DNA from 2 places in the Streptomyces sp. P13-3-3 genome. Region 2 is predicted to be linked to the other one. Evidence: riboswitches for the same ligand, from Rfam matches in the RefSeq annotation. Region 2 holds a riboswitch; the other holds the start of a gene.

Region 1 (14,255 bases), 830 kb from region 2:
AGCGTCTCGCGCTTGAACAGGTTGGACACCTGCGGCTCGATGCACTCGTACACGCCCGCGATCGATGCGATGGTCGCGGTGGGCGCGATCGCCAGCAGCAGCGCGTTGCGCAGGCCCGTCGCGGCGATCCGCGACCGCAGTGCCTCCCAGCGCTCCGGCCAGGCGAGCTCGACTCCGTAGTGGTCGGGGTGCAGCACGCCCCGCGCGGTGCGGGTCTTCTCCCAGGCGGGCAGCGGACCGTGCCGCTCCGCGAGACCGGCGGACGTCTCGTACGCGGCGAGCATGATGCGCTCGGCGATCCGGGTGGACAGCGCCTTCGCCTCGGGGGAGTCGAAGGGCACGCGCAGCCGGAAGAACACGTCCTGCAGCCCCATCACGCCCAGACCCACCGGGCGCCAGCGGCTGTTGGACCGGGACGCCTCCCCGGTCGGGTAGAAGTTGATGTCGACCACCCGGTCCAGGAACGTCACGGCGGTGCGGACCGCCGCGTCCAGGCGCTCCCAGTCCATGCCGTCCGGGCCCGCGAAGGCCGCGAGGTTGACCGAGCCGAGGTTGCAGACCGCCGTCTCCCCGTCGTCGGTGACCTCCAGGATCTCCGTGCACAGGTTGGAGGAGTGGACGACGTGACCCGGTTCGGCGGTCTGGTTGGCGGTGCGGTTGGCGGTGTCCTTGAAGGTCATCCAGCCGTTGCCGGTCTGCGCGAGGGTGCGCATCATCCGGCCGTACAGCTCGCGCGCCGGGAGCGTCCTGCGGGCCAGGCCCTTCGCCTCGGCGGCTCGGTAGGCCGCGTCGAACTCCTCGCCCCACAGGTCGACCAGCTCGGGCACGTCGACGGGGGAGAACAGCGACCATTGGGCGTCTGCGTCGACCCGGCGCATGAACTCGTCCGGGACCCAGTGCGCCAGGTTCAGATTGTGCGTACGGCGGGCGTCCTCACCGGTGTTGTCGCGCAGCTCCAGAAACTCCTCGACGTCCGCGTGCCAGGTCTCCAGGTAGACCGCGGCGGCGCCCTTGCGCCGGCCGCCCTGGTTCACGGCGGCGACCGAGGCGTCCAGCGTCTTCAGGAACGGGACGATGCCGTTGGAGTGCCCGTTGGTGCCGCGGATCAGCGAACCCCGGGCGCGGACGCGGGAGAAGGACAGACCGATGCCGCCGGCGTGCTTCGAGAGGCGGGCGACCTGGTGGTAGCGCTCGTAGAGGGAGTCCAGCTCGTCCTTGGGGGAGTCCAGGAGGTAGCAGGACGACATCTGCGGGTGGCGGGTGCCGGAGTTGAACAGCGTGGGGGAGGAGGGCAGGTAGTCCAGCCGGCTCATCAGCCCGTACAGCGCGGCGACGTCCTCCAGCGCCCGCTCGCTCTCGTCCTCGGCGAGCCCGCAGGCCACCCGCAGCAGGAAGTGCTGGGGCGTCTCGACGACCTTGCGGGTGACCGGGTGGCGCAGCAGGTAGCGGCTGTGCAGGGTGCGCAGGCCGAAGTAGCCGAACCGGTCGTCGGCGTCCGTGTCGACCAGCGCGTCCAGACGGGCCGCGTGGAGCCGGACGAACGCGGCGGTGCGGTCGCCGATCAGGCCCTCCCGGTGACCGGCGGCCACCGAGCCGGTGAACGAGGTGACGCCCTGCGAGGCGGCCTCGGCGCGGATGCCGAGGGTGAGCAGCCGGGCGGCGAGCCGGGAGTAGGCGGGGTCCTCGGAGATCAGCCCGGCCGCCGCCTCGGTGGCCAGGTCCCGCAGCTCCGCCTCGTCGGCGGAGGCGGACCGGCCGCGCAGCGCGGCCGCGGCCACCCGGCCGGCGTCGGCGTCGGGCAGGTCGGCGGTCAGCTGGGTCAGGGTCCGCAGCAGCGCGGCCCCGGGGCCGTCGCTGTCCTCGGTCACGCGGGTCGCTGAAGCCGGATCGGCTGGCGCGATGGTCACGTGTGGCTCTCCCTCGCTCGGCACGGGGGCCTCGAAGAGCGCAGGGGGCAGCACACGAACGCACGCGGCGTCGCGTCCACCGGCCCATTCCGCGAGGCCCGGACGTCAGGGCACCCGGACCGGAAGGGCCGGGCGCACTGTCGGCAGGTCCTCGGACTGACTCCCGTGCGCGCCCGTGGGCAGGCATGGGTACACCGTTGCGGGACAGTTCCGGATTCGCACCGGATTCCCCTGCGGCGACAGCGAGCATGAGCATACATCTTGTGCCGGGTGTCGCCGACGGACCCATATGTTGTGTCGCGCTGGGGTTATGGTGGGGTCGGACGGAAGGGCTGCGCCCGGCCGTCAGAGCGTCAGTTCGTAGACCAGCAGCATGATGTCGTCGAGCTCCGGCAGCGGGTTCCAGTCCCGCCCGGGGGCCCGCGTGAAGCCCAACCGCTCGTACACCCGGTGCGCGGAGTGCATCGTGCGCTGCGTGGACAGCACCATGCGGGTGCGGCCGAGCGCCCGCGCCCGGTCGACGCAGGCGCGCACCAGGGCCTCACCGGCGCCCCGGCCGCGGTGGGCGGGGGAGACGGCCAGCATCCGTATCTCCGCCTCGCCGGGCTCCGCGATGTCGGCCATGGGCCCGGGGCCGGGCACGAAGGTCACCCCGCCCAGCAGCGCGCCGTCCGCCACGGCGACCAGCACCTCGGCGGCCGCCGCCCGCTTGCCCACGTCCCGCAGCTCGTCCAGGTAGGAGTCGGACTCCCCGAAGTCCAGCAGCCCGTCGCCGAGATAGGCCTGAGCGGTGATCTCACCGAGGTCCGCGTGCTCGCCGGGCGTCGCCGGCCGGATGACGATGTCCATGCGGGGGAGTCTGCCGCACGGGCACGACAGCGGGCCGCCGGTTTTCCACCGGCGGCCCGCTGCCCTGTGCGTGAACGGCGTCAGTGCTTGCTGTCCGCCGTGGCCGGCGGGAGCTCCACCTGCACGCCCGGGTCGCCGGCGTCCGCCGTGTAGTCGCGCGGCTCGGTCTCGTCGACGCCGTCCGGCGCCTTGACCGCCCGCATGACGAAGGTCAGGACGACCGTGACCAGCACGTTGATCACGAAGGCGGTGAGACCGATGTAGCCGATCTCCCCGATGCCCGGGATCTCCTTGGCGGAGCCGCCGAAGTGCTTCTGCGTCGGCGACGCCACCCCGTACGCGGCGACCGTGCCGTAGATCATGCCGACCGCCCAGCCGCCGATCAGCGCCCAGCGGTGGAACCAGCGGGTGAACAGGCCGCCCACCAGCGCCGGGAAGGTCTGCAGGATCCAGATGCCGCCCAGCAGCTGGAAGTTGATCGCGACGGTCTTGTCCATGGTCAGGACGAAGACCAGCGCGCCCACCTTCACCAGCAGGGACACGATCTTGGAGACTGCGGTCTCCTGCTTGGGCGTCGCGTCCGGCTTGATGAAGTCCTTGTAGATGTTGCGGGTGAACAGGTTCGCCGCCGCGATCGACATGATCGCCGCCGGCACCAGCGCGCCGATGCCGATCGCCGCGAAAGCCACCCCGGCGAACCAGTCCGGGAACATGTTCTCGAACAGCTGCGGGATGGCCAGCTGGCCGTTCTGCACCTTCACCCCGGCCGCGATCGCCATGAACCCGAGCAGCGCCAGCAGGCCCAGCATCAGCGAGTACAGCGGCAGGATCGTGGTGTTGCGGCGGATCACCTCACGGCTGCGCGAGGACAGCGTCGCGGTGATCGAGTGCGGGTACATGAACAGCGCGAGCGCCGACCCCAGCGCCAGCGTGGCGTACGTCCACTGGCCCGCCTCGCCCGGCACCAGGGCGCCGCGCGGGGCACCGGTGGCCGGGTTGGTCTCGCTGTACGCCTCCTGCGCGGAGGCGAAGATCTCGTCGAACCCGCCCAGTTTGATCGGGATGTAGATGATCGCCACCGCGATCACGATGTAGATCAGCGTGTCCTTGACGAACGCGATCAGCGCGGGCGCCCGCAGCCCCGACGAGTAGGTGTACGCGGCCAGCACACCGAAGGCGAGGAGCAGCGGCAGGTCCTTGATGAACCAGTTGGTGTTCTCGCCGCCGCCGACGCCCATCACGTCCAGCACGGCCTGGATGCCGACCAGTTGCAGCGCGATGTACGGCATCGTCGCCAGGATGCCGGTGACCGCGACGGCCAGCGACAGCCCCTTCGAGCCGAACCGCCCGCGCACGAAGTCGGACGTCGTCACATAGCCGTGCTTGTGCGACACCGACCACAGCCGGGGCAGGAAGGTGAAGATCAGCGGATACACGAGGATCGTGTACGGCACCGCGAAGAAGCCGGCCGCGCCCGCCGCGTAGATCGCCGCCGGGACGGCCACGAAGGTGTACGCGGTGTACAGGTCGCCGCCGAGCAGGAACCAGGTGACCCAGGTGCCGAACGACCGCCCGCCCAGGCCCCATTCGTCGAGAGTGTGCTCGTTGGCGGCCTTGCGCCAGCGTGCGGCCAGGAAGCCCATCACGGTGACGAGCACGAAGAAGAAGATGAAGACGGCGAGTGCCACGCCGTTCACGCCGTCGTTCACTGCTCGGCACCACCCTTCGCGGCGGAGCGGGCGCGCTGGTCACGCTGCCAGAGCTTGTACGCGATCATCGTGAGCGCGGTCGAGATCAGCACCCACAGCATCTGGTACCAGTAGAAGAACGGGATGCCGATGAACACCGGGTCGGTCTTGGCGTAGGACCCGACCCACAGCATGGCGACGAATGGTGCGAGCAGACAGAGGCCGATGACGACGCGCATGGGCGTCACCACCGGCCCTGGTGTTGTTTGCGGGGTTTGCGACATCAGACGGCTCCCGTCCCCTCACTGATCGCCGACGTTGGCTCGCGGCAATGTAGGTGAGGGCGCGGGGCGGTCGTAACCCCCCGTAAGAGGGGCGGTATGCAGCAGCAGCGCAACCGCAAGGCAACAGCAACGAAAATCCTGTCAACCGCCCGGTCTGTCGGGTTTTGCGGTGACGTCGGCGGCTGTCCGTCAGTCCTGGGGGCGCTTGAGGCGCGCGACGAACTTGTACCGGTCGCCCCGGTACACCGACCGCACCCACTCCACGGGCTGCCCGCCCCGGTCCAGCGAGTGCCGGGACAGCATCAGCATCGGCAGGCCCACGTCGGTGCCGAGCAGGCCCGCCTCGCGCGGCGTGGCCAGGGACGTCTCGATGGTCTCCTCGGCCTCCGCGAGATGGACGTCGTACACCTCGGCGAGGGCCGTGTAGAGAGACGTGTACTTGGTCAGGCTGCGGCGCAGCGCCGGGAAGCGCTTGGCGCTGAGGTGGGTGGTCTCGATGGCCATGGGCTCGCCGTTGGCCATGCGCAGCCGCTCGATGCGCAGCACGCGGCCGCCGGCGGTGATGTCGAGCAGCCCGGCCAGCCGGTCGTCGGCCGTGATGTACCCGAGGTCGAGGAGCTGCGAGGTCGGCTCCAGGCCCTGCGCGCGCATGTCCTCGGTGTACGAGGTGAGCTGGAGCGCCTGGGACACCTTGGGCTTGGCGACGAAGGTGCCCTTGCCCTGGATGCGCTCCAGACGTCCCTCGACCACCAGTTCCTGGAGCGCCTGGCGCACGGTGGTGCGGGAGGTGTCGAACTCGGCCGCCAGCGTGCGCTCGGGCGGGACCGGGGTGCCGGGGGGCGCCGTCTCGGTCATGTCGAGCAGATGCTTCTTCAGCCGGTAGTACTTAGGCACGCGTGCCGTACGGACCGCGGTCCCACCCTCGTTCTCCGTACTGCTGACGTCGGTGCTCATGCTCTGCCTTCCCGGCTCCGGCTGCCGAAGCGGCCGACAGACCGTCGGCCACGGCTGACATCGTGGCACGGCTCCGGGCGGGGGCGGGCCCCTCGCGCGCTCCGTGATCCCTTTTGTATACCCCTGTGACCAGTGATGGTCCAGACCACGGGCGGTGGTCAGATGCCCTGCCACTCCGGCTTGTTGACGTAGGCGTGGCGGAAGTAGTCGGCGAGCTTCAGCTTGGAGGCGGCCGCCTCGTCGACCACCACGGTGGCGTGCGGGTGCAGCTGGAGCGCGGACGCCGGGCACACCGCGGCGACCGGGCCCTCGACGGTGGCGGCGACCGCGTCCGCCTTGCCCTCGCCGGTGGCCAGCAGCACCAGGTGCCGGGCCTCCAGGATGGTGCCGATGCCCTGGGTGATGACGTGGTGCGGCACCTGGTCGATGTCGCCGTCGAAGAAGCGGGCGTTGTCCACCCGGGTCTGCTCCGTCAGCGTCTTGATCCGGGTGCGCGAGGCGAGCGAGGAGCACGGCTCGTTGAAGCCGATGTGCCCGTCGGTGCCGATGCCGAGCAGCTGGAGGTCCACGCCGCCGGCCTCGGCCAGCTCACGGTCGTAGCGCTCGCACGCGGCCTGCACGTCCTCGGCCGTGCCGTCGGGACCGAGGAAGGCGTCCATCGGGATGCCGAGCTGTTCGAGGACCTCGCGCTTCACCACGGAGCGGTAGGACTCGGGGTGGTCGGCGGGCAGCCCCACGTACTCGTCGAGCTGGGCCACCCGCGCCCGGGAGGTGTCCACGGCGCCTGAGCGGACCTTGGCGGCCAGTGCCTCGTAGACGGGAAGCGGCGTGGAACCGGTCGCCACGCCGAGGAGGGCGTCGGGCTTGCGTCGCAGCAGCTGTGCCATGGCCTCGGCGACGAGCTCGCCTCCCGCCTGGGCGTCCGCAACGATGACAACTTCCACGGTGGGCCTGCCGATCTTCCGGTGGACTCGACTGGGACGGACCCCGGAGCACCGGGGCCATGTGGTTTAGACCAATCTCAATCTAGCAGAGGGCCGCCCGCCCGCCGAGGCGAAACCGGCACCCGTGCCGAAACCGCTCCCCGCGCCCCGGGTGCCCCGAAAACGTGGCGTCCGACCGGCCCCGCGCACACTCCTGTCGGGTTAGGCTGCGTGGTGGACCCGTCTGCGTCCCCCAGGGGCGCGGGGCGACCGTCGAAGAACGCCGTACGACGCATTTACAGGCGCAGTGGTCTAGTCCACAATGCGTAGCAGGACACACAGACCTGCCTTCCCCGCACAGGAAGGCGGACCGAGGATCCGAGGCTCTCTGCCCTGACTGCCCCGGCTCCTCATCCTTCGGCCGACCGGGACCGCACACCCCACCGGCCGATATTGCTCCGGGCTGCGGTGCCGGGAGGGTTGAGGGTCCCTCCCAGGCGCCGCGGCCCGCGGGTGTTTCCAGGGGTCACAGGCACACAGGTACGCTCGCTGACGTGCCCTCCATGAACGAACTCGTACGCCAGCACACCGCCCTCGACGACACCGACCTCGAGTGGCTCCACCTGCTGGTCTCGGAGTGGCAGCTGCTCTCCGACCTCTCCTTCGCCGACCTGGTCCTGTGGGTCCCCACCCGCGACGGCACGCGCTACGTCTCCGTCGCCCAGATGCGGCCCAACACCGGCCCGACCTCCTACCAGGACGACATGGTCGGTCATCTGGTCCCGCGCGGCCGCCGGCCCATGCTGGACGCGGCCCTGGACGAGGGCCGCATCGTGCGCGAGGGCGACCCGGAGTGGCGCGAGGAGGTCCCGGTCCGCGTCGAGTCCATCCCGGTGCGGCGTGAGGGACGGGTCCTCGGCGTCATCGCGCGCAACACCAACCTGCTCACCGTGCGCACCCCCAGCCGGCTGGAGCTCACGTATCTGCAGAGCGCCTCGGACCTGGCCCAGATGATCGCGGCCGGCGCCTTCCCGTTCGCCAACCAGCAGCTGGAGATGGACGCCTCGCCGCGCGTCGGCGACGGACTGATCCGGGTCGACGCCGACGGCGTCGTCCAGTACGCCTCGCCCAACGCCCTGTCCGCCTACCACCGCCTCGGCCTGGCCGCGGACCTGGTGGGCCATCACCTCGGGCAGACCACCGCCGAACTGGCCCCCTCGCGCGGGCCGGTGGACGAGGCGCTGGCGAAGGTGGCGAGCGGCTGGGCGCCCCGCGAGTTCGAGATCGAGTCCGACGACGGCGTCATCCAGTTCCGCGCGATCCCGCTGAAGCCGAAGGGCACCCGCATCGGCTCCCTGGTGCTCCTCCGGGACGTGACCGAACTGCGCCGCCGCGAACGCGAGTTGATCACCAAGGACGCCACCATCCGGGAGATCCACCACCGGGTGAAGAACAACCTCCAGACCGTGGCCGCCCTGCTGCGGCTCCAGGCCCGCCGCATCGGCTCGGAACGCGGACGGGCGGCGCTGGAGGAAGCCGTGCGGCGGGTGGGGTCCATCGCCATCGTCCACGAGACGCTGTCCCAGAACCTGGACGAGCGTGTGGAGTTCGACGAGATCGCCGACCGGGTGCTCGCCATGGTCGCGGAGATCTCCCCGGGCAAGGTCACCGGCCGGCGGTCGGGCCGCTTCGGGATACTCGACGCCGAGGTGGCCACGCCCCTGTCGATGGTGCTGACCGAAGTGCTGCAGAACGCGCTGGAGCACGGCTTCCGCGAGGGCGAGACGGGAACCGTCGAGGTGTCCGCGGTGCGCGGCGGCACCTCACGGGAGGCGCGCCTGCTGGTCACCGTGCAGGACGACGGCGTGGGCCTGCCCGAGGGCTTCGACCCGCACACCGCGGGCAACCTGGGCCTGCAGATCGTACGGACGCTGGTGGAAGGGGAGTTGGGCGGCACCTTCGACATGGTCCCGGCGCCGGAGCGGGGGACCCGGGTGATCCTCGACATCCCGGTGCAGGCGGACTCCTGACCGCCGGGGCCCGGTGCGCCCGGGCCCCGCACACCCTCAGGCCGGTGACAGGCCCCGGAACAGCAAAAGACCCCGGACCACGGTCCGGGGCTGATGCTCGTTCCTCGCTTCCCCTGCCCGATCGGGACGGGCGTCGGGGGAACTTCGCGCTGCGGCTCGGGGCGGGAGATGCGTGTGCGCCGTCCACGGAATCATCCGGACGGGCGCACACGCGCCGCCAAGCTCAGGCTGTTTGCTGGGGCGGGGTCGTCAGGCGGAGGCCTGACGCGCCCGGTTGCGGGCAGCGCGGCGCTTCATCGCGCGACGCTCGTCCTCGCTGAGACCACCCCAGACGCCGGAGTCCTGACCGGACTCGAGCGCCCACTGCAGGCACTGCTCGATCACCGGGCAGCGGCGGCAGACGGCCTTGGCTTCCTCGATCTGCAGCAGCGCGGGACCGGTGTTGCCGATGGGGAAGAAGAGCTCGGGGTCTTCCTCGCGGCAAACGGCGTTGTGACGCCAGTCCATGGCTGCTACCTCTCCTTGGTATTACTGCAGGTGCTTGTGAATGTGAACGCTTTCACGAATCCCCCAACAAGTGAAGGGCCGACCGCCAGGGTGCCTGGCGTGGTCCTTGGGTCTGAAGAGGGGTTCCGGTGATCTGTGGAGGCCGGTGTTGCGGGCCGTCCCGATCGCCAAGAAGAGACTCGCAAACCTCGGCGGCGGATACAACCCCTTCCGGAAAGTTTTTTTTGATTCTTCGGTGTCGACTAGGTCACAGCCGTACTTCCATGGGGTGGACCCTGGCCTAAACGTTCGACTGAAAGGACTTTGGCCCTTTCTGCTCACACAATCACACGCAGTGCACGGCGAACGCCTGTGAACGTCACGCTGGTACGCAGCCCCAGGTGGTCACCGTCCATCTGAAGGGGCAGCGGCACCTTCGAATGCAAGGTGAAGCGTGTCAGATCGTGCCGCGTCACGGCGTGCTTGCCGCGGGGTCCGCGCTCCGGGGACGAAGTGAGCAACTGCGTGCCATACCGGGCAACCGCGGGGGTGGACATCCGGGTGAGACCGAAGAGATCGAGTCCCGTGTCGAACGACGCCCGCGGCGAGGCGTAGATCGGACGGTTGCCGAGGAACGTCCACGGCGAGGTGTTCGAGACTATGGACAGCACCAGGTCCTCGACCGGCTCCTCGCCCTCGAGGTCCAGCGTGATCACGCCGTTGCGGCGGTGCGGGTCGCCCAGCAGCTGACGCACCACCTGGCGCATGTACAGCGCGTGCGTCGACCGCCGGCCGCGCTCCCGCTGCTGCTCCACCCGGCCGACCACGCCGGCGTCGAAGCCCAGCCCCGCGTTGAAGGTGAACCAGCGGGCGGGCACCGCCTCGTCCTCGGTGCCCGGCGTGCCCGAGGTCAGCCCCAGACCCACCGTCCGCTCCCGGCCCTCGCGCAGCGCGTCCAGCAGCGCGCCGGTCGCCTCCACGGGCTGGTTGGGAAGACCGAGGGCGCGGGCGAAGACGTTGGTGGAGCCGCCGGGGACCACGGCGAGACCGGGCAGGTGCTCCGGGTCGGGCCCCGCGTGCAGCAGGCCGTTGACGACCTCGTTCACCGTGCCGTCGCCGCCCAGGGCGACCACCAGGTCGACCTCGCCGCTCTCCGCCGCCTGCCGGCCCAGGTCGCGGGCGTGACCGCGGTACTCCGTGGTCACCGCGTCGAGTTTCATCTCACTGGCGAGCGCGTGGATCAGCACGTCGCGCGTGCGCGCACTGGTGGTGGTTGCCGCCGGGTTGACCACGAGAAGTGCACGCATGACGTGCAGGGTACCTACTCAGCGGTACCCGGCCCAGAGAGAGGTCCTTCCCTGTGGACGGCGCGGGCGTGAACCTCGCCACGGGACGGCTCCCCGGCGGCGGCTACCCTGCAGGGGTGAGCAGCGAGCAGACCCCCGTCACCGGCCCCGACGACACCGGCGCCCGTCCGCGCCGCCTGACGTACGCCGCGGTCCTCGCCGCGCTGGAGGGGCTCGCGCTGGTCGTCGGCGGTGTCTGGCTGCTGGCGCTCGGTCTCGCGGGCGAGCCGGACGACCGGCAGCAGTCCGTCACCGGCGGGGTCACGCTGATCGTGCTGGCGCTGCTGCCGCTGCTGGCCGCGCGCGGCCTGTTCGCCCGGCGGAGCTGGAGCCGCGGGCCCGCCGTCATCACGCAGCTCGTGGCGCTGCCCGTCGCCTACAACATGCTGATGTCGGACGGCGCGGCCATCCCCGCCGGAATCGTGCTCGCCGTCGTCGCCGTGACCGCGCTGGTGCTGCTGATCAACGCCGAGACCACCCGGGCCCTCGGCATCCGCGGACCCGGGAACGCGGGCGACGCCGCGAAGTGACGCGCCGCGCCGGCGCCTACTCCTCCACGAGCAGCTTCTCCCGCAGCTGGGCCAGGGTGCGGGCCAGCAGCCGGGAGACGTGCATCTGCGAGATGCCGACCTCCTGCGCGATCTGGGACTGGGTCATGTTGCCGAAGAAGCGCAGCAGCAGGATCCGCTTCTCGCGCGGCGGGAGGTCCTCCAGCAGCGGCTTGAGCGACTCCCGGTACTCCACGCCCTCCAGCGCCTCGTCCTCCGCGCCGAGGGTGTCGGCGACCGCCGGGGACTCGTCGTCGGTGTCGGGGACGTCCAGGGACAGCGTGGAGTAGGCGTTCGCCGACTCCAGGCCCTCCAGGACCTCCTCCTCCGAGATCGCCAGCTTCTCGGCGAGCTCGTGCACCGTGGGGGAGCGGCCGTGCAGCTGGGACAGCTCCGCCGTGGCCGTGGTGAGCGCCAGCCGCAGCTCCTGGAGCCGCCGCGGCACCCGCACCGCCCAGCCCTTGTCGCGGAAGTGCCGCTTGATCTCGCCGACGACCGTAGGGGTGGCGTACGTGGAGAACTCCACGCCCCGGTCCGGGTCGAAGCGGTCGACGGACTTGATCAGTCCGATGGTGGCGACCTGGGTGAGGTCGTCCAGCGGCTCGCCGCGGTTGCGGAAGCGGCGCGCCAGGTGCTCGACGAGCGGCAGATGCATCCGCACCAGCCGGTTGCGCAGCTCCGCGTACTCGGGACTGCCGGCCTCCAGTGTGCGCAGTTCGAGGAAGAGGGCGCGCGCCCCGCTGCGGTCCTGCGGGTCGTGGTGCGCGTGCGTGCCCGGCACACCCGGTGTGCTCCGTGCGCCGGAGGCAGGCGCCGCCTGCTCCTCGGCCTCTCGCTCGTGCTCGCTCATCGTCCCGCCCGTCGCCCTTCCCCGAGCGCTCGCCTCGTCCCCCGCCGCCGGCTCGGCCAGGGCGGGGGCCTCCCCGCCGGGAGCGGCCGGCCCGGCCGCGGACGGGTCCCGCGCGGCACCGCCGGCCTGCCCGCCGCCCGGTCCGACGCCCCCCGTGGAGTCGTCCTCCGGATGCGGCCGGGCCTGCTCGGGGATGCCGTCGATACCGTCCGGCACGCGCTCGGCCGGCAGCTCCCGTGTGCCGCGTTCTTCGTCCCGCACCGGCCCGTCCTCGCTCCTCACGCCGGCCCGGGTCCCGCGCCGCGCTGTTTGTAGAGGCTGATCGACACGGTTCTGTCCTCGTCCACGGCGGAGGAGACCTTGCCCGCGAGCGCGGACAGCACGGTCCAGGCGAAGGTGTCCCGCGACGGGGCGTGGCCGTCCGTGGTGGGCGCCGAGACGGTGACCTCGAGCGAGTCGTCGACGAGCCGGAAGACGCAACTGAGCACCGATCCCGGCACGGCCTGCTGCAGCAGGATCGCGCAGGCCTCGTCGACCGCGATGCGCAGGTCCTCGATCTCGTCGAGGGTGAAGTCCAAACGGGCCGCGAGGCCGGCCGTGGCCGTACGCAGCACCGACAGGTAGGCCCCCGCGGCCGGCAGCCGGACTTCCACGAAGTCCTGGGTCGCGGGCTCGCCAGCGATCTGGGACACCCTCACCTCCAAGGTGGTACAAGCGTTTCAGGGCCTGTGTTCGCCCCCGGGCAACGCGCTACGTGGTTCAGCGGTGACGCTATCGCGCTCCCGGCGGTCCTGTCGCCGGGACCCCGACCCGTTGCCGTCACTCATAGTAAAACTGCGAACACGCTCCGTGGCTAGGGGTCTGCGACTGCCAAATGGGAAGAGCGCGCGCCGCATTGACGTACCCAGGCGCCGGACCGTCGAACCGTCCGGCACCGTGGTCCCGCCACGTCACACCAGTACGTGGTCGACGAAGCACCAGCGCCAGTCCTCACCCGGCTCGAAGGTCCGCATCACGGGATGGCCGGTTTCCCTGTGGTGACGCGTCGCGTGCCGGTTCGGCGAGGAGTCGCAGCAGCCGACGTGACCGCAGGTGAGGCAGAGGCGGAGCTGCACCGGGTCCGTCCCTTCCAGCAGGCACTCCGGACACGTCTCATCGAGCGCGGCCGGTTCCGGGTGCGGCAACGCCTCGACGTGCGTGCACTGTTTCATGATTGCCAGATTACGACGGTCGTGCGGACGGCCGCGCGGAAAAACGAGGGTGGGCCCGACATGGACGTGATGCCCCTGCTGCTCCTGGTCGCGGGCAGCGCCGCGGTGGCCGCCGCCGCCCGGCGCACGCCGGTGCCGCCGCCGCTGGTGCTGGTCGCGGTGGGTCTGGCGGTCAGCTACGTCCCGGGCGTGCCGGACTACGCGCTCGACCCGCACATCGTGCTGCCGCTGATCCTCCCGCCGCTCCTCTACACGGCGGCCGTGGACAGCTCCTACCTGGACCTGCGGGCGCAGCTGCGGCCGGTGGCGCTGCTGTCCGTCGGGTACGTGCTGTTCGCGACGCTCGCCGTCGGCTGGGTGCTGTACCTGCTGGTGCCGGACCTGCCGCTCACCGCGGCGCTGGTGTTCGGCGCGGTGGTGGCGCCCCCGGACGCCGTCGCGGCGACGGCGGTGGCCCGCCGGGTCGGCCTGCCCTCGCGGATCACGACCATCCTCCAGGGCGAGTCGCTGTTCAACGACGCCACCGCCATCACCGCGTTCCGGGTCGCCGTGGCCGCGTCCGTCGGCGAGGGCGTGAGCTGGGCCGGAGGAGTGGGGGAGTTCCTGCTGGCGGCCGTCGGCGGCGTGGTGGTCGGCCTGGTGATGATGGCGCCGCTGCACTGGCTGCGCACCCACCTGCGCGAGACGCTGCTGCAGAACACGCTGTCGCTGCTCATCCCGTTCGCCGCGTACGCCGTGGCCGAGCAGGTGGAAGCCTCCGGGGTGATCGCCGTCGTGGTGGTCGCGCTGTACCTCGGGCACCGCGCGTGGGAGGTCGACTTCGCCACCCGGCTCCAGGAGAGCGCGGTGTGGGGCATGGTCGCGTTCGTCCTCGAGTCCGCGGTGTTCGCCCTCATCGGGCTCCAGCTGCCCGTCGTCATGCGCGGGCTCGGCGAACACGAGGGCATCGCCTCCGTCTGGTACGCCGTGGCCGTCTTCGCGGTGGTCGTCGCGGTGCGGTTCCTCTGGGTCTACCCGGCGATCTGGCTGCCGTGGCTGGTCTCCGCGCGGATCAGGGCGCGCGAACGGAGGCCCGGCTGGAAGGGGCCGTTCGTGATCTCGTGGGCGGGGATGCGCGGGGTGGTGTCGCTCGCCATCGCCTTCTCGATCCCCGTCACCGCGGAGGGCGAGGACTTCCCG
Region 2 (14,255 bases):
CCCACTGGATCATGGCGTGGAGGGTGCCCCAGCCGGACACGCTGGGCCATATCAGGCCGGAGCGGGGGTCGGTGTCCCAGCTGGAGATCACGTAGCCGTCGGGCTGGTTGACCTGGTGCATGGCAAAGGCGTCGCTGGACTCGGCGGATCCGAAGGGGAACCGGATGACCGTGTAGGGGCTGTTCGCCGGGATCGTCTGCGGGGTGTCCCGTTTGAGGGAGCAGACCTGGACTCCTCCGGCGGCCGTGGTGTGAGTGGACATGGTCCGGTTCTTCCCTGCGTGTGGGCCGGTGAGTCGGGCGCGGGCCGCATCCGTGCGCCTTTCCTCCACTGAACTTGCTTTTGCCATACAACCGTTCGACTTGTTCGGTCGTCTGACCCGGCGACCGGACCGGTCGCTTGACAAGGAGATCGTCATTTTCGCCCTGCGCAAGACCCTGACCACCACCGCCGTCGCCGGCATGGTTCTCGCCGGCACCGCCGCCTGCGGCACCGTGGAGAACCTGTCCGCCGGACAGAAGCTGGACACCGCCTTCGAGAAGCTCGGCGAGGAGCGTTCGATCGCCTTCGAGCTGGACCTCGACACCGACGCGAAGTCGCTGATGGCGCTGGACGCCGAGCAGTCGGAGCCGGGCGAGGAGATGCCCGCCGAGATCGCCGAGCTGCTCAGCGAGGGGACGATCAGCGTCTCCATGCACTCGAAGAAGCCGATCAAGGAGTCCGAGGAGAAGGACTTCACGGCGATGGCGATGAAGCTCAGCGGTCCGGAGGGAGCACTCCTCGAGTACCGGCTGGTCGGGGACTGGATCTACGCCCGTGTCGACGCGGCGACGCTGGGCGAGATGTCGGGCAACCCGTTGCCTCCGGCCGCCGAACTGCCGCCGGAGGCCGGGGCGTTCAAGACGCTTCTCGAAGGCGGGTGGGTCAAGCTCTCCAAGAAGGAGATGGAGGAGACCGGCAAGAACATGTCCGGCGCGGAGGGCTTCGGGGCGGAGGAGCCGTCCGCCGAGCCCAGCGTCGACGCCAAGACGCAGAAGAAGCTGACGGACGCGCTGAAGAAGGCCGTCGCCGAGAACGTCGACTTCACCACCTCCGGCGGTTCGGACGGCACCGAGCACATCAAGGCGACCGCGCCGTTCCGCACGCTGGTGACCGAGGTGTTCGGGGCGCTGAAGCCGCTGCAGAACGACCTGCCGATCGGGGAGGAGCTGCCCACCGCCAAGGACTTCGCGGACGCCCCGAACACGAAGGTCGGCGCCGACTTCACGCTGAAGAACGGCGAGCTGACCGAGGTGTCCGTCGATCTCGCCGAGCTGGCGGAGTCGGCGAAGGTCAAGAAGTTCGCGCTGGTGCTGCGCGTGAGCGAGGGTGAGAAGCCCGAGGCGCCCGCCGGGGCGACCGAGCTGAACATCGAGGAACTGATGACCAGCATGCTCTCCGGCGCCTTCGGCGGGGCCGTCGCGGACGAGGAGTTCGGGGACGTCCCGCTCGAGGAGGGGGACCTCGCGGGCGACACCCAGATGTGGTGACCCGTCCTGCGGGAGGCGGGGCCCGGCCGCCCGGGCCTCAGCCCGCGGCCACCGCCTCCCAGGGCACCGTACGGTCGCACCAGCGGTTCAGCAGGGTGCGGTCGTGGCCGACCGACAGCAGGCCCGCGCCCGTCGACGCGCGGTAGTCCTCCACGACCCGCACCAGCGCGGCCGTGGTCGACGCGTCGAGCATCGCCGTCATCTCGTCGCACACCAGCCAGCGGGGCTCCAGGGACAACGCCCGTGCCAGGCAGGCGCGTTGCAGCTGGCCGTCGCTCACCTCGTGCGGGCGGCGGCCGAGCAGGTCCGGGGTGAGGCCCACGGTGTCGGCCAGTTCCCGCACGCGGTCGGCGGCCGAGGCGCGCCGGCCCGTCGCCCGCAGGGGTTCCGCGATCAGGTCGGCGAGGCGCAGCCGGGGATCGGCCGCGAGGCGGGGCTGCTGGAAGACCACGCCGATCGCGGTGCGCTGTGCGCGGGGGGCGCGGTGCCGGAAGCCGCGGACGGGCGTGCCGTCGAGGACGACCTCCCCGGCATCCGGCCGGTGCAGCAGCGCGGCGACCCGGGCGAGGGTCGACTTTCCGCAGCCGCTCGGGCCGAGCAGACCCACGGCCTCGCCCGGGGCGACGGTGAGGTGCGCGTCGCGGACGACGGGGGCGCGGCGGTCGTAGCCGACGGTGACGGCGCGCAGCTCAAGCACGGGTGTCCTCCGGGGTACGGGTCGCGTGCGGGCCGGCGGCGGGGGCCGGCACCGGGTGGTGGCAGGCGACGGTGTTCTCGAGGACCGGGAGCGCTCCGCAGGTGTCCGTCGCCCGGTCGCAGCGGGGGGCGAAGGCGCAGCCCTCGGGGAGACTGCCCAGTTCCGGGGGCAGTCCGGGGACGGGAGCGAAGGACCGCTCGGGAAGCGCCTCCAGCAGGCCTCGGCTGTAGGGGTGGCGCGGGCCCGGGGAGCCGAAGAAGGCGCCCGCGTCGGTGAGTTCGACTATGCGGCCCGCGTACATGACCGCGACCCGGTCGGCGATGCGCTCGGCGGCGGCCAGGTCGTGCGTGATCATCAGCAGGGCGTGGCCGTCGTCCACGTGGCGGCGCAGCTCGTCTACCGTGCGGTCCACCAGGTCGCGGTCCAGACCGGTGGTCGGTTCGTCGGCGAGCAGCAGCGGGGCGTCGCCGATCAGCGCGAGCGCGGTCGCGGCGCGCTGGGCCAGCCCGCCGGACAGTTCGTGCGGGTGGCGGTCGAGATGGTCACGGGGGAACTCGGCGCGCAGCGACGCCTGTTCGGCGGCCTTGCGGCGGGCGGCGCGGCCGCGTACGCCGGTGAGGCGGGCGACCGTCTCCTCGATGTGCGAGCGGATCGTGCGCACGGGGGTGAGGTGGGCCGCCGGTGACTGCGGGACCAGGCCGACACGGCGGCCGCGGACGGTGCGGGCGAGGGTGGGTTCGTCCGCCGTGAGCAGGTCGAGGTCGTCGAGATGGGCGTGGCCGGCGGTGCGGGAGTTGGCCGGGAGCAGGCCGAGCAGGGCGGACGCCAGCACGGACTTGCCGCAGCCGCTCTCCCCGATGAGCGCGAGGCACTCCCCCGGCGCGACGTCGAACGACGCGTCGGACACGGCGTCGACGCGGCGCCCTCCGGGGAGCAGGAAGCGGACGGACAGGCCGCGTACGGAGAGGACCGGCGCCGGGCGGTTCGGACCGGCGCCGGCCGCCGCCTCGGCGGTCGGACCGGTCCGCGTGGCACCGACCGTGGACGCGGCGCCCCGCCGGACCGGGTCGCCCGCCCGGGCGGGCTCCTCCGTGGCCCGCGCGCAGTCGGCCGGCGCCGCCGACACCGCCTTCTCCTCCACCGGGGCGTCTGTCGGGGCATTCGTCGCAGCGTCTGTCGGGGCGTCCGTCGCAGCGTCCGTCGACGCCTCCGTCGCAGCGTCCGTCGACGCCTCCGTCGCGGCGTTCGTTGGCACGTCCGTCGCGGCGTCCGTCGGGACGGACGGAGCCGTACCGGCCTCCCCGCCGCCTGCCGTGCGCGGGACCGAGGCGTCGGGCGCCGGCACCCCGGAGGCATCCCCCGCGCCCGGTTCCGTCACAGCCGTCGACGTCGACGTCGACGCGTCCTTCGCGGTCACAGCATCAGCTCCGATCGGCGGCGGGGATTGATCCGTTCGCGCCAGACGCCCGCCAGGCCGGCGATCGCCAGGGTGGGGAGGATCAGGAACAGGCCCGGGAAGAGGGTGGGCCACCACTGGCCGGCGAGGAGGGAGCCCCGGGCGCCCTGGATCAGCGTGCCGAGGCTCGCGGTGTGGGTGGGCAGGCCGAGGCCCAGGAAGGACAGGGCCGACTCGTGCCACATGGCGTGCGGGACCATCAGCACGGCGGCGAGACCGGCCTGCGGCAGCACGCCCGGCAGCAGGTGGCGTACGGTCACCCGCCACCGGCTCGCCCCGCCGGACACGGCGGCGTCGACGAACGGCCGGGACCGCAGCGACAGCACCTCCGCGCGGACGATGCGCGCGGTGGACAGCCAGTGCGTGAGGGCGACGGAGATCACCACCGGCCAGACGCCCGGCCGGAACATGGCCACGATGAAGATGCCGAGCAGCAGGTGCGGCACGGAGGACAGGGTGTCGACCAGCCGCATCACCAGGCGGTCGGCCCGGCCGCCCAGCGCCCCGGCGGCGGCCCCCACGGCCGTGCCGATCACGGTGGCGGTGAGCGCGGCGACCACGCCCACCAGCAGGGACACGCGGAGCCCGTAGACACAGCGCAGCAGCAGGTCGCGGCCCACGTCGTCGGTGCCGAACGGGTGCGCCCAGCTGGGTGGTCGCAGCTTGGCGGCCAGGTCGACGGCCTGCTGGTCGAGCTGGACCAGCGGCGGGACCAGGAGCACGGCCAGCACGGTCACGGCGACCAGGGTGGCGGAGACGCGCAGCCGCAGGGCGTGTGTGGAGCGGCGGGCGGCGCCGTGCGCGCGCCAGGCCGGCTTCGTGTCCGCCACGTCGACGTCGGTCGTCACATCTCCTCCAGCTTCACCCTCGGGTCGATCAGCCCGTAGAGCAGGTCGGCGAGCAGGTTGCCGGCGAGGACGGCGGCGGTGGCGAGCGTGGTGAGCGCGGCGAGCAGCGGGAAGTCGACCGCGGTGGCGGCCTCCACGGTGGCCGAGGCGATGCCGGGCCAGCTGAAGACGGTCTCCACCAGCAGCGCGCCCGTGATGAGTTCCGGCACGCGGGAGCCGATGAGGGTGAGCACCGGCAGCAGCCCGGAGCGCAGGGCGTGGCCGAGCAGCACGGTGCGTTCGCTGAGGCCGCGCGCCCTCGCCCCGCGCACGGGGTCCTCCGCGAGGGCGTCGCCGACGCCCTGCCGGACGTAGAGCGTGAACCAGGGCAGCTGGGAGACGGCGAGGACGCCGGCGGGGAGGATCAGGTGCTCGGTCAGGCCGCCGAAGGTGACCCGGTCGCTGCCGGTGTCGGTGAGGCCGCCCGCCGGGAGGACGTCCAGCTGGAGGGCGAACAGCCACACCGCGAGGAGCGCGATCCAGAAGACCGGGGCGGCCTCCAGGACGTAGGCGGCGGAGGTGACCGCGCGGTCCGTGAGGGAGCCGGGGCGGCGGGCGGCGAGCACGCCGAGGAGCGTGCCGAGCAGGACGGCGGCGGCGAACGCGACGGCGCACAGCAGCGTGGACCACAGCAGCCGTTCGCCGATGACCTCGGCCACCGGCTGCCGCATCACCGCGGACTGGCCGAGGTCGCCGCCGAGGGCGGAGGTCAGCCAGTCCCACCAGCGGGCGGTGAACGGCCGGTCCACGCCGAGGTTCTCCCGCAGCCGGTCCAGGGTCTCCTGGTCGGCGCCGAGCGCGGCCGTGCCCGCGTACGCCCTCACCGGGTCGAACGGGGACGCGGCGGCGACGGCGAACACGCCGAACGTGACGACGAGGAGCACCGGCACGGCGTGCAGCGCGCGGCGCGCGGTGAGCCGTGCCATCGGGCGCCAGGGGACGCGGGTCGTGGCCCGCCGGGGGGCGTGGGTCATGCCGCGGGCTGCCAGTCCTCGACATTCCACCAGGGTCCGGCGGCGAAGCCGTGTTCGTGCGGTTCGGTCTGGGTGGTGAGGCCCTTCCAGCGGTCGGCGAGCACGTACAGGTGGTCGATGTGGGTGAGGAAGGTGTAGCCGGGGTCCTTCACGAGGGCGCGCTGCAGGGCGTCGTAGGCGGCCTTGCGGGTCTCCGGGTCCTGGCTGCGGCGGCCTGTCTCCAGGGCGCGGTCGACGGCCGGGTTGTCGTAGTGGGCCATGTTGTTGAAGCCGTCGCCGGCGAGGGAGGAGTGCAGCATCGTGTAGAGCCCGAAGTCCGGGTCGCCGGTGCTGCCGAAGCCCGCGAGGACGGCGTCCCGGTTCATGCGGGGCTCGATGACCTCCCAGGTGGCGCTCTCCACCCGGACGTCGATGCCGGCCTTCTTGGCGTCGGAGGCGTAGGCGAGGGCGTGGTCCTGACGGACCTTGTCGCCGGAGGGGTAGTACAGCGTGAAGCGGGCGGGGCGGCCGTCCTTGGCGCGGATGCCGTCCCCGCCCTTCGTCCAGCCGGCGGCGTCGAGGATGCGGCCGGCCGCGGCGAGGTCGCGCGGGCGCTCGGTGTCCTCGGCGAACCACGGGTCGTCGACGGGCAGCGGGCCGTAGGCGGGGCGGCCGGCGCCGTCGAGGATCTTGTCGACCATGGCCTGCCGGTCGACGGCGAGGTCGAGGGCGCGGCGGATCGCGGTGTCGCCGGTGACGGGGTTGCCGCTGGGGAGGGTGACGACGCGGACGTCGTAGGAGGTGGCCCGGTAGGTCTTCTTGTCGTCGTCGCTCTTGAAGGTGGCGGCGAGGTTGGGCGGGAGGACCGCGCCGTCGAGGTCGCCGGAGCGGAGCCGGGTGGCGCGGACGTCGTCGTCGGAGACGATCGCCATGGTGAGCTTCTTCACCTTCGGGGTGCCGCCCCAGTAGTGCGGGTTGGCCTTGAAGGTGAGCTTCTCGCCCTTGCGCCAGTCGACGAGGACGTACGGTCCGGTGCCGACGGGCTTCGTGTTGAAGGCGCCGGTGTTGGGGTCCTGCTCGCCGGCGACGTGCTCGGGCACGATCGGCAGGACCGTGCGGGCGGCGAACGGCGCGTAGGGGTGGTGGAGGGTGAAGACGACCGTGTCGTCGCCCACCGCCCGGACGTCCTTGACGGCCGCGAGTTCGCTCCTGGCGGTGTTGTTGGTGTCCTCGTCGAGGACCGTGCGGTAGGTGAAGACGACGTCCCGCGCGGTCAGCGGCTTGCCGTCGCTGAACTTCACGCCCTCGCGCAGGGTGTACGTGTAGGTGCGTCCGCCGTCCGTGATCCGCGGAAGTGCCCTGGCCAGCGCGGGTTCCAGGGTCATGTCGGCGGTGCGGGCGAGGAGGCCGTCGAACAGCTTGGAGTTGCCGTCCTTGCCGTAGCCGAGGAGCGGGCTGAGGGTGTCGGGCTCGGTGGAGACGCCGATCACCACGGACTCGCCGGCCGCCGCGCCGTCCGCGGTGCCGGAGCCCGGCGCCGAGCAGGCGGAGACCGCCGCGGCCGTCGCCAGCACGGCGGCGGCGCCCCGTATGCGTCGTCGGGTCGTCATCGAACCTCACATCCCTGTTGCTGGAAAATAGCTCTTGCATATTAGTTGCAGGAAGACCTTGCCCAGAACGGCGGCCCCCCAGTCGCCGGGGTTGCCGGGCCGCCCGAACGCGCAGGTGTGCGCCGGGGTCCGAGCCGCCGGGCGCCCTCCGCGCGCCCCCGCCGCCGCTTGTCACCGGGCCGCGACGGGGACTACTGTCACCACGCCTTGGTGACGGGAAATCGGTGCGATACCGGTGCGGCCCTCGCCACTGTGATCGGGAAGTCCGGCTCCGGCCCTCACGGGCAGCCACTGGGTCCTCAAGGACCCGGGAAGGCGGAGCACGGGCGGTGGTACCCGTCAGCCAGGAGACCGGCCAAGGCGCGTCAACCATCCACGAGGTGCTGGAGAGGGTCTGCTGAGCCATGCACATTGCCGAGGGTTTCCTGCCTCCGGCGCACGCGGTCGCCTGGGGCGTCGCGTCGGCGCCGTTCGTCGTCCACGGAGCCCGGTCGCTCATCCGTGACGTCAGAGAGCACCCCGAGAGCACGCTGCTGCTGGGCGCGTCGGGAGCGTTCACGTTCGTCCTGTCCGCGCTGAAACTGCCCTCCGTGACCGGGAGTTGCTCCCACCCCACCGGGACCGGGCTGGGCGCGATCCTGTTCCGGCCGCCGGTCATGGCGGTGCTCGGGACCATCACCCTGCTGTTCCAGGCGCTGCTGCTCGCCCACGGAGGGCTCACCACGCTCGGCGCCAACGTCTTCTCCATGGCGATCGTCGGGCCCTGGGCCGGATACGCCGTCTACCGGCTGCTGCGCCGGTACGACGTGCCGCTGATGGGCGCGGTGTTCTGCGGCGCGTTCGTCGCCGACCTGTCGACGTACTGCGTGACCAGCGTCCAGCTCGCGCTGGCGTTCCCCGACCCGGGCAGCGGATTCCTGGGCGCGCTGGGGAAGTTCGGCTCCATCTTCGCCGTCACGCAGATCCCGCTCGCGGTCAGCGAGGGGTTGCTGACGGTGCTGGTGATGCGCCTGCTGGTGCAGTCCAGCAAGGGCGAGCTGACCCGGCTCGGGGTGCTGGTCACCTCGGCGGCCGGGGGCAAGCAGGCCGAGTCGGCCGAGGCGGTGACCCGGTGAGCCGCAACGCGAAGATCAACACCCTGCTCCTGCTGCTCGTGGCCGCCCTCGCCGTGATCCCGCTGGCGCTCGGGCTCGGCGACCACAAGGAGGAGCCGTTCGCCGGGGCGGACGGCGAGGCGGAGACCGCGATCACCGAGATCGACCCGGACTACGAGCCGTGGTTCTCACCGCTGTACGAACCGCCGTCCGGGGAGATCGAGTCGGCGCTGTTCGCCCTCCAGGCCGCGCTCGGCGCGGGCGTCCTGGCGTACTACTTCGGGCTGCGGCGCGGACGCCGGCAGGGCGAGGCGCGGGCGCGTGGGCGGGCCGTCACGCAGGACGCGGACGCGGAGGACGCCGACGCGGAGGCGCGCACCGGCGCCGACGGCGGACGGGACTGACCGGCCCGTGCTGCCGATCGACGCGGCGGCGCACAGCAGCCGCTGGCGCCGCCGTCATCCCGTGGACAAGGCCGTCCTCGGTATCGGCCTCACCGTCCTCGCGATTTCGCTGCCCCCGTGGCCGGGCGCCGCGCTGGTGCTGGTCACCGCACTGGTGCTGCTGCTCGGCCCGGCGGCGGTGCCGGCCGGTCGGCTGTGGCGGGCGTACCGGGTGCCGCTGGGGTTCTGCGTCACCGGGGCGCTGCCCCTGCTGATGCGGGTGGGCGGGCCCGGCGGTTTCCTGTCACCCGCCCCCGACGGGCCCCTGCGCGCCGGGGAGTTGCTGCTGCGCACCTCGGCCGCCTCGCTGGGCGTGCTGCTGTTCGCGTTCACCACGCCGATGTCGGACCTGCTGCCACGCCTGGTGCGCGCCGGGGTGCCCGCGCCGCTCGTGGACGTGGCGCTGGTGACGTACCGGATGAGCTTCCTGCTGCTGGACTCGGTGCGCCGGGTGCACCGGGCGCAGGCGGCGCGGCTCGGCCACACCACCCGTGCGGCCACCTGGCGTTCGCTCGGCGGGCTCGGCGCGACCGCGTTCGTGCGGTCCTTCGACCGAGCGGCGCGGCTGCAGACGGGGCTCGCGGGCCGCGGCTACGACGGCGCCCTGCGCGTGCTGGTGCCGGAGGCCCGGGTGTCCGCCCGGTTCACGGCCGCGAGCGTGACGCTCCTGGCGGCGCTGGCCGCCCTCACCTGCGTACTGGAAAGGCCCCTGTCGTGAGCGGATCCGTGCTGGTGGCACTGCGGGACGTGTCCTTCGCGTACGAGGAGGGGCCGCCGGTGTTCACCGGGCTCGACTTCGAGGTGCGCGAGGGGAGGGCGCTGGCCCTGCTGGGGCGCAACGGCAGCGGCAAGACCACCCTGATGCGGCTGCTGAGCGGCGGACTGCGGCCGCACGGAGGGGAGTTGAGGCTGTCGGGTCGTGCGGTGCGGTACGACAGGAAGGGGCTGACGGCGCTGCGCACCACCGTGCAGCTGGTGGTGCAGGACCCGGACGACCAGTTGTTCGCGGCGTCCGTGGGGCAGGACGTGTCGTTCGGGCCGCTGAACCTGGGGCTGCCGGACGGGGAGGTGCGTGCGCGGGTCGCGGAGGCGCTGGAGGCGCTGGACATCGCCGCGCTCGCCGACCGGCCCACGCATCTGCTGTCGTACGGGCAGCGGAAACGGACGGCGATCGCGGGCGCGGTCGCGATGCGGCCGCGGGTGCTGATCCTGGACGAGCCGACGGCGGGCCTCGATCCCGACGGTCAGGAACGGCTGCTGGCCACGCTCGACGGTCTGCGGGCGGGCGGCACGACGGTGGTGATGGCGACGCACGACGTGGACCTCGCCCTGCGCTGGGCCGACGACGCGGCCCTGCTGACGCCGTCGGGCGCCCACACCGGGCCGGTCGCGGAGACGCTGGCCCGGCGGGACCTGCTCACGGCGGCGGGGCTCAGGCTGCCGTGGGGTGTGGCGGCCGGACTGTTCCTGCGGGCGCGGGGGCCGGCCGGCGCCGCGGACGCCGGTCCTCGCACCCCGGAGGAGCTGGCGGCGCTGGCCGCCCTGCCGGAGTACGGGGACCGGCGGCCGGGCTAGGCCGAAGGCGCCGGCGGACCGATGTGTACATTTGTTCCTACTCGGTGGGTGAGCGGGATCATCGCCTGCCTGCCCCTCGTTCTCACCATTCCCGGCGGAGCCCCACCGTGACCGACCGTGCCGTACGCCGACGCCGCCGGGCGCTGTACCTCTTCTTCTTCCTCAACGGCATCGCCATGTCCTCGTGGATCACGCGCACCCCGGACGTCCGTGACCGTCTGGGTGTGTCCACGGGGGAGATGGGGCTGGTGCTGTTCGGGCTGTCCGTCGGCTCCATGGCCGGCATCCTGTGTTCCGGCCGTTTCGTGTCCCGGTTCGGGACCAGGCCCGTGACGGCGCTCGGCACGCTGTTCGTCGTCGCGAGCGTGGTCGTCGTGGGCGGGGGCACCGCCCTCGCCTCCGCGCCCCTGGTCGCCGCGGGGCTGTGCCTGTTCGGCCTGGGGGTCGGGGCGGGCGAGGTGGCGATCAACGTGGACGGCGCCGACGTCGAGCGGATCACCGGCAGGCCGGTCCTGCCCACGCTGCACGGATGCTTCAGCCTGGGCACCGTCATCGGCGGCCTGGCCGGCATGGCGGCCACCGCCGCGGCGTTCCCCGCCCAGTGGCACCTCCTGGCGGTGGCCGTGGTGACGGCCGCGATGTTCGGGTACGCCATCGGCGGCGTCCCCGCCGGGACCGGGGTCCGTGCCGCGGCGCCCGCTTCGGGCTCCGTACGGCCGACGGGCCCGCGGGTGTGGAAGGACCGGCGGCTGCTGATGATCGGGGCCATCGTCCTGGCCATGGCTCTCGCCGAGGGCGCCGCCAACGACTGGCTGCCGCTGCTGATGGTCGACGGCCACGGTCTCGACGCCGCCGTCGGCTCGCTCGTCTTCGTGGGGTTCGCCGCCGCGATGACCCTGGGACGCTTCGGCGGCTCGTTCTTCCTCAGCCGCTACAGCCGGGCGGCCGTGGTGCGGGCCAGCGCGGTCTCCGGTGCCGTCGGACTGTGCCTGGTCATCTTCTCCGACAACGCCGTCGTGGCGGCGGCGGCCGTCCTGTTCTGGGGACTGGGCGCGTCCCTGGGCTTTCCGGTGGCCCTGTCGGCGGCCGGCGACTCGGGGCCCGACGAGACCGCACGGGTCGGCCTCGTGGCCACCATCGGCTACGTCGCGTTCCTGGTGGGGCCGCCCACCCTCGGCTTCCTCGGCGATCACTACGGGCTGCGCCCTGCGATGGTCGTGGTCCTGGCGTTCGTCGCCGCGGCCGTCTTCGTGGCGCCCGCGGCCGGTACGCGCGGGTCCCGTCACCGGGAGGCCGAGGCCGGTGCCGAGGCCGGTGCCGGTGACGGTGCCGGTGCCGGTGCCTCCGGCGGACTCACCGTGTGAGAAGGCTCGGCGTCCTGTCCTGCCCTTTGCACAGTTCCCCGCGCCCCTGAGGTGTTGGGGCGCGGGGATCTGCGTAGACGTAAGCGTCCGAAACGGACCTGTCAGCAGCCGCCGCAGTTGTAGTACGTGACGTCCCAGTGGTTGCCCTCGTCCGCGTAGACGTTGCCCGAGCCGGACTGCCACTGCTGGGCCCCGTCGCCGCGCACGCCGATGTAGGTGAACGTGTTCTTGATGTAGTTCCCGACGCAGGTCGTCTTGCCGAAATCGAGCTTGTAGCCGTTCCAGTGCGAGTACGTGCCGGAGGCGTGCCCGGTCTCGGTTCCGCCGGTGATGTTCAGAGCGCAGCCGCTGGCCCGCTTCAGGGTCTGGGCGCCCTGCGCGGTGGCCAGGTTGAGCTGGTCGAAGGACGTGCAGGTGGACACGTTGCGGTTGGAGCAGCCTCCGGACGAGGACCACGTGATGCCGACCTGGCTGAACATGGAGGTCGCGGTCGCGTGGCTGATCTTGGTGGCGGCGGAGGCCTCGCCCGCGGTGCCGACGACGGCCGCGCCGGGGGCGACGACCAGGGCGAGGGCGGTCAGGACCGAGCGGAGCTTGGGGGCCTTGAGGGTCTTCATGTGGGGGGACCTTCCTGCTGGGAGCCAGGGTGGGGGTGAGGGACGGCTGTGCAGGCGGAGCAGACCGATGATGCCCGGGGTCTACGCGCGTCCGCCAGAGGACAAAACGGAATGCTGCCGCCTGCGCGTGCCGCTGATGTCCCGTCAGGCCGCCGAGCGGAAGGCGGGGAGGTAGCCGGAGGACTGGCCGACGGCCTTCGGGTGGTAGGAGTTGCCGATCGGGATGGTGACGCTGTGCAGCCAGGCGTCGCCCGAACAGATCTCGTGCCCGGTGAACTCGTCGACCACGCTGGACCAGGCGAACCCGGCGTTGGCCGCGCGCTTCGCGATGACCGAGTTGAGCGTGTCGCCCGCGCTGTTGATGGCGTTGCGCTCGGTCTCGCTGAGGCCGACGATGCAGCTGCCGGACAGCTTGTAGAAGCGCGGGTAGCCGAGGACGACGACACGGGCCTGCGGGGCGCGGGAGCGGATCGCGGAGTACAGCGAGTCGAGCTTGCCCGGCAGGGAGTTCTGCATCTGCGAGACGGCGCTGTTCACGGCGGAGACGCAGGTGGCCTCGGACTGCAGGACGCAGGTCTGCATGACGTTCGCGAAGCCGATGTCGTTGCCGCCGGCGGTGACGCTGACGAGGGTGGTGGTGGAGGACAGCGCGCCCAGCTGCGTGGAGGACACGCTCGTGGTGGTCGCGCCGGAACAGGCGACGAACTTGAACGACGCGGGGGCGTTGGCGTTGCTCCACAGCTGCGGGTAGGCGACGGTGCTGCGTTTGCAGTCGCCGCTCTCGGAGGTGTAGCTCCCGGCGCCCACTCCGGAGGAGTAGGAGTCGCCGAGCGCCACGTAGTGGTGGCCGGCGGCCGCGGCAGGGTGTGCCAGGCCGAGGACGGTCGCCACACCGAGGACGAGGGTGGCGAGGGTTGTTCCCAGGGAACGCGTTGACACGTGTATCCGCCTCTCACGACGAAACTCGCGACGGTAGTTGAGGGAGCAACTGGTGTTGTAGCAGGGAGGAATACCGCGCGGTAACTACCGGTCGAAAAGTCATCCGCTATGACCCGAATACTGATGTGGACGATCCTGCTCCGCGCGTAGATAAACCTGGGTTGCGCCATGTTCACGCCAATTTTGTGGCGGAAAGAGTGCCGGGCCGCCCCCCGCGCGGCCCGGCACCCGGTGTGGTCGAACGGTCCTTTCGACGCCCCCGTTCAGCCCTCCCCGTCCTGCCGCGGCGGGGTCGCGAGGAGGCGCCGGGGGTCGGCCGCGCGCGTGATCGCCGACTCCACCGCCGCGATGCGGTCGCCGAGCAGGGCGAGGGCGGACACCGCGCGGGCCAGCGCGTCGTCGTCCGGGCCGCCCAAGGTGAGTGTGCGGACATGGGCCGCCTTCACCTCCGCCCAGCGGACGGCCTGTTCGGGCGTGAGCGTGCCGCGCAGCTCGGCGAGCTTCAGCAGGTTCGCCTCGGCACCGCTGGTGAGGGTCTGGGCCTCGGCCGTGTAGTGGTCCTCGATCACGGCGGACAGCTCGGCGTCGTTCATCACGGGCTGGATCCGCTGGGCGATCTTGTTCATGTTGCGGTACGAGCCCTGGAGCAGGAACGGCGGCTCGGTGCGGGCGTCGTCGGAGCGGGCCGCGGACGCGATGTAGGCCGCGTTGACCGCGAGCACCGTGCGGCGGGCGGTGAGGAGATGGCGCAGCACCGCGAGCACACGGTCGAGTTCGGTCGGCGCGTACGGGTGGAGCAGCCGGTCCGGGCGGGCCGTCGGGTCGTCGGAGGCGAGCCGGATCAACAGGTCCAGGTCGGCGCGGTCGCGCCCGGCGAGCGGCGCGAGCACCGGGTTCGCGGTGAGCGCGTTCTCCACGAAGCTGAGTGCGAAGACGTCCTCCTTGCCGGTCAGGACGTCGCCCAGGTTCCACACGTCGGCCCGGTTGGCCAGCATGTCGGGCACCCGGAAGACCTCGCCGGACTCGGTGTAGGGGTTGCCGGCCATGCACACCGCGAACCGCTTGCCGCGCAGGTCGTAGGTGCGCGGCTC

What was found. Region 2 has a riboswitch for cobalamin ahead of ACQZOG_RS23535 (energy-coupling factor ABC transporter permease). Riboswitches for the same ligand answer to the same signal wherever they lie in the genome.
Region 1: another riboswitch for cobalamin. It lies ahead of ACQZOG_RS20135 (ribonucleoside-diphosphate reductase subunit alpha); the one in region 2 lies ahead of ACQZOG_RS23535 (energy-coupling factor ABC transporter permease).

What each region holds. Positions count from the first base shown of each region.
Region 1 is NZ_CP192228.1:4,380,889-4,395,143, forward strand. It holds gene ACQZOG_RS20135 (ribonucleoside-diphosphate reductase subunit alpha) at 1-1,907, opposite strand, end outside; cobalamin riboswitch at 2,033-2,203, opposite strand; gene ACQZOG_RS20140 (GNAT family N-acetyltransferase) at 2,253-2,756, opposite strand; gene mctP (monocarboxylate uptake permease MctP) at 2,837-4,465, opposite strand; gene ACQZOG_RS20150 (DUF3311 domain-containing protein) at 4,462-4,683, opposite strand; gene ACQZOG_RS20155 (GntR family transcriptional regulator) at 4,918-5,682, opposite strand; gene nagB (glucosamine-6-phosphate deaminase) at 5,841-6,626, opposite strand; gene ACQZOG_RS20165 (sensor histidine kinase) at 7,169-8,635, shown strand; gene ACQZOG_RS20170 (WhiB family transcriptional regulator) at 8,885-9,142, opposite strand; gene ACQZOG_RS20175 (diacylglycerol/lipid kinase family protein) at 9,460-10,428, opposite strand; gene ACQZOG_RS20180 (hypothetical protein) at 10,545-10,997, shown strand; gene ACQZOG_RS20185 (RNA polymerase sigma factor SigF) at 11,014-12,126, opposite strand; gene ACQZOG_RS20190 (anti-sigma factor) at 12,144-12,557, opposite strand; gene ACQZOG_RS20195 (UBP-type zinc finger domain-containing protein) at 12,816-13,076, opposite strand; gene ACQZOG_RS20200 (Na+/H+ antiporter) at 13,137-14,255, shown strand, end outside.
Region 2 is NZ_CP192228.1:5,206,925-5,221,179, reverse strand. It holds gene ACQZOG_RS23570 (hypothetical protein) at 1-262, opposite strand, end outside; gene ACQZOG_RS23565 (hypothetical protein) at 462-1,529, shown strand; gene ACQZOG_RS23560 (ABC transporter ATP-binding protein) at 1,567-2,226, opposite strand; gene ACQZOG_RS23555 (oligopeptide/dipeptide ABC transporter ATP-binding protein) at 2,219-3,178, opposite strand; gene ACQZOG_RS23550 (ABC transporter permease) at 3,640-4,530, opposite strand; gene ACQZOG_RS23545 (ABC transporter permease) at 4,527-5,495, opposite strand; gene ACQZOG_RS23540 (ABC transporter substrate-binding protein) at 5,540-7,132, opposite strand; cobalamin riboswitch at 7,324-7,506, shown strand; gene ACQZOG_RS23535 (energy-coupling factor ABC transporter permease) at 7,537-8,247, shown strand; gene ACQZOG_RS23530 (energy-coupling factor ABC transporter substrate-binding protein) at 8,244-8,630, shown strand; gene cbiQ (cobalt ECF transporter T component CbiQ) at 8,638-9,387, shown strand; gene ACQZOG_RS23520 (energy-coupling factor ABC transporter ATP-binding protein) at 9,384-10,244, shown strand; gene ACQZOG_RS23515 (MFS transporter) at 10,352-11,608, shown strand; gene ACQZOG_RS23510 (hypothetical protein) at 11,710-12,225, opposite strand; gene ACQZOG_RS23505 (SGNH/GDSL hydrolase family protein) at 12,370-13,164, opposite strand; gene ACQZOG_RS23500 (DNA repair ATPase) at 13,428-14,255, opposite strand, start outside.